2 linked regions of the Geobacillus stearothermophilus ATCC 12980 genome follow. The protein of the gene in region 2 interacts with the protein of the main gene of each other region in a pairwise test. Links are inferred from orthologs where the notes say so. Each region holds a gene or a part of one and is shown on either strand. Other genes may lie near its edges.

Evidence for each region. Proteins that work in one complex are often made in the same cells at the same time.
Region 1: the proteins of ndk (region 2) and QSJ10_RS10305 interact in binary tests that used the Escherichia coli proteins (3 or more experiments, as listed by UniProt). The link is inferred for Geobacillus stearothermophilus ATCC 12980 from one-to-one orthologs.

The regions. Positions count from the first base shown.
Region 1 is NZ_CP128494.1:1,894,675-1,897,650, reverse strand. It holds QSJ10_RS10305 (5-formyltetrahydrofolate cyclo-ligase), read left to right. Parts: upstream 1-1,191; coding sequence 1,192-1,761; downstream 1,762-2,976. Other genes in the region: yqgO (protein YqgO), read left to right, coding at 2,604-2,780; QSJ10_RS10300 (DUF92 domain-containing protein), read left to right, coding at 1,751-2,527; rpmG (50S ribosomal protein L33), read left to right, coding at 984-1,133; QSJ10_RS10315 (hypothetical protein), read right to left, coding at 476-817; QSJ10_RS10320 (MltG/YceG/YrrL family protein), read right to left, coding at 45-479. UniProt on the Escherichia coli protein: Involved in the removal of 5-formyltetrahydrofolate.
Region 2 is NZ_CP128494.1:1,704,904-1,707,850, forward strand. It holds ndk (nucleoside-diphosphate kinase), read right to left. Parts: upstream 1,726-2,947; coding sequence 1,276-1,725; downstream 1-1,275. Other genes in the region: aroC (chorismate synthase), read right to left, coding at 1-332; QSJ10_RS09200 (CheR family methyltransferase), read right to left, coding at 433-1,203; hepT (heptaprenyl diphosphate synthase component II), read right to left, coding at 1,824-2,786; menG (demethylmenaquinone methyltransferase), read right to left, coding at 2,802-2,947. UniProt on the Escherichia coli protein: Major role in the synthesis of nucleoside triphosphates other than ATP. The ATP gamma phosphate is transferred to the NDP beta phosphate via a ping-pong mechanism, using a phosphorylated active-site intermediate.

The sequences.
Region 1 (2,976 bases), 190 kb from region 2 along the record:
CAAAGAAGGAGGCAGTCTTTTCATCATTTGCCTCCTTCTTTCCGTTATGGTTTAGCAATCAAGCGGCTGATCGCCGCATAATCCATATCGCTTCGCACGTTATAGGCGCCGGGGCGGATCGAGCGCGTCAGCCCGTGCTGTTGCAAATACTCGCGAAACGTGCGAGCGCTTTGAATAATGCCGGCATCCTCAAGCTCTTTGGCGAACGTTTCCGGAGTGTCGCCTTTTTGGATGACAAGGCGGTATATGTATACTGTTTTCGCCGGTTGCGCAGCCGGCTGTTCAGCCGACGTTTGCCGGCCGCGGCGAAGTTGATCGTATTCGCTTTTCGCAATGGCAACAAGCCCGCGTTGTTCGAGAAACGCTTGCACTTCCGCTTCCGTCGGCGCATCGGGGGCGGAATGATAATACGAGACGCCGATGAATGACGTGGCAACAAGCAGGCCGAGAGCAAAGGCGCGCATCGTCCGTTTCTTCATCGCAGCAATCTCCTCACGATCCGCTCGACCTCGGCAACCGTCAAACCGGTCTCTTGCGCAATCTCTTCGAGCGGAAATCCTTGTTTATGCAAAAAGAAGATGCGCCGCTCGGTGTCGGAAAAAGGACCGCGGCGGGGCGGGCGCCGGCGCTCAGGGATGAGCAGTTCCTCCTCGATGACTTGCAGCCTTTTTTTCATTTGATACGTTTCTTGCGCCAACGAGACAGCCAGCTGGTCAATTTGTTCTTCAAGCGACTTCCATTCGTCTTTGGCGAAAAAGGAAAGGACAAGCAAAAGAATCGATAAGGCCGCCAAGGCGATGATCGTGTATTCTACCATCATGAATCCCTCCTCTTTTCACTATATCATATCGCATTCTATTTGTGGCCGGTCTTGTGGAAAAAGATAAAATGGAGGGAAATGAAATTTAGAGGTGGAAATCGTCGCAGAAAAATGCTATCATAGAAAGGTCTGATTATATAAAGCACGTTTGGAGGGAAAAAGGATGCGTGTGAACATTACACTGGCATGCACAGAATGCGGCGAACGCAACTATATTACGTCCAAAAATAAACGCAACAACCCGGAACGTCTTGAACTGAAAAAATATTGCCCGCGGGACCGCAAAGTTACGTTGCACCGCGAAACGAAGTAAGCAGTAGGAACGCCATTCCTGCTGCTTTTTTATCTTTCGGGCAGAAAGGGGAGCGACGATGGACCGCAAACGGGAACTGCGCCGTCATATGCTCAGCCGGCTTCGGCAGCTTCCGGCGCCTGAAAAACGAGTTTGCGACCGGCAAATTGCCGGTTATTTATATCAATGGACGCCGTGGAAACAAGCCCGGGCGATCGCCATCACGGTGGCGCGGGAGACGGAAGTGGATACGGCGCCGATCATTGAACAAGCTTGGAGGGAAGGAAAAAAAGTCGGCGTGCCAAAATGCGACCCAGCGGCGAAAATGATGACGTTTCGGCGGATCGTGTCGTTTGCCCAGCTTGAAGAGGCGTATGCCGGGCTGCTTGAGCCGATCGAGGAACAAACGATGGCGATGGATCGCGAGGAGTTTGATCTCATTATTGTTCCAGGAGTGTGTTTTGCCAAAAATGGCTTTCGGATCGGCTACGGCGGCGGGTATTATGACCGGTACTTGCCGGGGGCGGCGGCAGTGACGGCGGCGCTTGCCTATTCGTTTCAAGTGGTGGACGACATCCCAGCAGAAGAACATGACGTGCCGGTAGAGTTCATTATTACCGATAAAGGGGTCATTCGCTGTGAGCGGTGAATGGGCGTATATTGCTGCATCCGCCATCGCAGCCGGCAGCGGGTGGCTGCTGCGCTTGCTGTCCGCCTCGGGAGCGGCGGCGACCGTTGTTGTCGGCGCCTTGGTTGGGTATGGTTTTTCATGGAGCGGGCTATGGTTGCTAGGATTATTTTTTGCCAGCTCCAGCTTTTTCAGCCATATCGGGAGACGGAAAAAGGAGAAACTCGCCGAAAAGGTGGCAAAAGGGGGGCGGCGTGATGCGGTCCAAGTGCTGGCCAACGGTGGAGTGCCGGCTGCGCTCGGACTGCTGGCGGCACTGCTCCCTGACCCGGTTTGGAACGAGCTGTTCGTCGTCGCGGTCGCGGCGGCGAACGCCGATACATGGGCGTCGGAAATCGGTGCCTTGAGCCGGCGTCCGCCGCGGACATGGCCGAGTTTTCAGCCGGTCGAGGCCGGCACTTCCGGAGCGGTGACGCTCCTTGGCACGGCCGCTTCCCTTGCTGGGGCGCTGTTCATCGCCGCCAGCGGCGCGTTGCTCCTTCCCGCTGCACCGTGGCTCCCCCTTGCACTGTTCGGCTGGTTTGGCAGCTGGCTGGATACATGGCTTGGCGCCGCCTGGCAGACCGTTTACCGCTGTCCGGTATGCGGGATCGCCACCGAGCGAAAACAGCATTGCGGGCGGATGACCGTTCAGGTGAAAGGATGGCGCTGGCTTGACAACGATGCCGTCAACGTCTTGTCGGCTGCCGGTGCGGTGCTTGCCGCCGCCCTTGTGCTGGGGCGTTAGGCCGTCTGCTTCATAATTAAGGGGAAAAAGGGAAAAAGAATAACGAGCATGTCATATTGATGAAGGGGGAACACCAATGAACAAATGGTCGTACTCGCTGTTGGCGGTCGCAGCCGGATGGCTCACCTATCGCTATCGTTACCGAATGGCTGACTGGGCGTTGCGCATTCCGCCGCTGCGAAAGCAGCTTGTTCGCTTTGCGCTCAACATTCCGGCGGTGCGCAACGCGGTTGTGTCGCAAATGTTGCGCTAGAGAGGCGGTGGCCGGCTGGCCGTTTTATGATGCCGCGAACGGGAAGCTGGCCACCCTTATCGTCGATTTCAAAGCGGGCGGGGGGGAAAAAGCGCGCCTGGGGCGGGAACGGCACAGCCTCCCTCTGGCTTGCGCTGGATCATCCAGACAGCCGGAGCTTTGCTGTCCGCTGGGTTCGGCCTGCTGGAGAAAAGGA
Region 2 (2,947 bases):
GCATGACCCGGGCGCGGACGCGTCACTTTTCGTTTGATCTCCGTTTCATCATCGATCGGTTCAACGGCCATAATCGTTTGCCAATGTTTAAAATCACGGTTTTCCACAACCAGCGCAATCGGCGAGCCGAGCGTTTTCCCGTGCCGGACGCCGGCGGTGATATTCACCACGTCCTTTTCGATTTGCATGCGCCGCCCGCGCCCATACCCTTTTTGCCGGCGCGCCAGCTCCTTGTTGATATGCTCGGCGCGCAGCTCAAGCCCAGCCGGCACTCCTTCCAAAATCGCCGTCAATTGCGGCCCGTGCGACTCCCCTGCTGTCAAGTAGCGCATGTTTGTCTCTCCCTTCAGCTCTTTAACGCGTTTATGTAAAAATATATCATAAATTTGAAAAATGAAAATAGTTTCTGTAAAAAAAAGAGCGCGGCACCCGCTATTTTCTCCGATAAAAAAACGTCTCCTCGACTTCGAAACCGTATAAGGACGGGTTAAAAATTTGCTCCGTGCTCCCCACAAACAGCACGCCCCCGGGCCGGAGCGCATCATGAAATTTCCGATACAGCATCCGCTTCGCCTCTTCAGTGAAATAAATGAGCACGTTGCGGCAAACGATTAAATCCATGTTGCGCGGAAACGGATCCGTGAGCAAGTTGTGCTTTTGAAACTTGACCGTTTGTTTCAGCCTTTCGTCTATTTTATAATACTCGCCTTCTTTCGTAAAAAACTTTTTTCTCATTTCCTCGGGCAACTCTACAAGCGACCGTTCGCTGTACAAGCCGAGGCGCGCGCGGGCGAGCGCATTATCATCAATGTCGGTCGCCAACACCGACACGCGGTGAAGCGGCAATCGTTTTGCGAGCACCATCGCGAGCGTGTACGGCTCCTCGCCGGTTGAGCAGGCGGCGCTCCACACGTTCGGGCGCGGATGTTTCGTCAACAGCCGCGGCAAAATGACGCGTTCAAGCACCTCCCATCGTTTGGCGTTGCGATAAAACTCGGACACGTTGATCGTCATCCGATCAAGACATTCATGCCAGAGCGACAAGTCTTTTTCCATCGCTGCAAACAGCTCGGCAAAGCTCTTTAGCCCTTTTTTCATGTACAACGACGCCAAACGCCGCCTCATCTGGGCTTCCTTATATAGCGATAAGTCAATGCCGGTTTTTCGCTTCACTTTAGCAATGAATTGCGCATAATCGTCCATCTTCCCCTGTTCCTCTCTCCTGTCAATGTACAAAAACGGCAAAAACCGGCCGATGGGCGGCCGGTCTTTTTGTTAATAGAGCCATTCGTTCAACAATTTTGTATAGTTGAGAAGCTCTTCTTCTTTGAAAAACAGGTTGATCTCGCGTTCCGCGCTTTGCGGCGAATCGGAGCCGTGAATGACGTTTTTGCCGACCGTCAAGCCGAAGTCGCCGCGAATCGTGCCCGGTGCGGCTTCCTGCGGGTTCGTTTTCCCCATCATTTGCCGGGCGGCGGCGATTACATTTTCGCCCTCCCACACCATCGCAAACACCGGTCCGGATGTAATAAAGTCGACAAGCTCGCCGAAAAACGGACGCTCTTTATGTTCGGCATAGTGCTGCTCAGCCAGCTCGCGCGACACTTGCATCAGCTTCGCGCCAACAAGCTGGAAGCCTTTTTTCTCAAAGCGCGAAACAATTTCGCCGATCAAATTGCGCTGAACCCCGTCTGGCTTTACCATTAAAAATGTCCGTTCTGCCATTCATTCTCCCCCCCTACTGTCGTATGTACTAGGAAACGGATTCCCAACCACCATAGTATCATTGTTTCGCGCCATTAGCAACAACGTCCTTGAAAGCGTTAATAATCCCTTTTCCCGATGTAAAGGGCGAGGTCGCGCAACAGGCCGCGCGCCTCATTCATCGGCAGTCCGTCAAGAAGGTGAAGCGCCTTGTCAAGGTAACGGTCGCTTAACGCATACGACCGCTCAATGGCGTCCGTCCGCTTAATGGCGGAAATGACCGCCGCCATTTCCGCAACGTCCGTTTCCGGACCGACAGCTGCAATGGCCGCCTTCACCCGCTCATCGCTCAAGGCATACAGCACAGGAAGGGTGACGTTTCCTTGTAGCAAGTCGCTTCCGGCCGGTTTGCCGAGCTGTTCCTCCGTCCCAGTGAAATCGAGAATGTCGTCGGTAATTTGAAACGACATGCCGACATAATGGCCGAACCAGTACAGCCGCTTCACAATCGGCTCCGGCGCGCCGGCAGCGAGGGCGCCAAGCTGGCAGCTCGCGGCGATGAGCAGCGCCGTTTTCCGACGGATGCGCCGCAAATACGTGCGCAGCGGCTGATCAAACCGGTACTTGTCTTTAATTTGCTCAATTTCCCCGCGGCACACTTCCACGATCGTTTTCGCCAACACTTGATGGGCGCGCGGGTTGCCGAGCTCCGCCATCCGTTCGAGCGAGCGGGCAAACAAATAATCCCCTGTGTACATGGCGAACCGGTTGCTCCATTTCGCCTTGATCGTCGGCCGGCCGCGGCGCAAATCGGCGTCGTCGATCACATCGTCGTGGACGAGCGAAGCCATATGAATGAGCTCGAGCGCAACGGCAACATGCTTCATCCGCTCAAGGTCATATTGGCCGAAGCGGGCGGCAAGCAAGACAAAAACGGGACGGATCCGCTTTCCGCCCGCCTGCAACAGATGGAGCGCCGCTTCCCCAAGCGGCCCGTATTCCGACTGAACCGCCCGCTCAAGCTCCTCTTCGACCGCCGCTAAATCATCGCTTAAAAACGAATACATCGCCTTTAACTTCATGTTGTTCACCTTAACTCACCGTTTATAGCCCAAGTGCATCGCCGCCACGCCAAACGTGTACGGTTTGACCTCGACATCGACAAAACCGGCGGCGCGGAACATCTCGGCCAGCTCGTCCCGCCCCGGAAACTCGCGCGCCGATTCCTGCAGCCACGAGTACT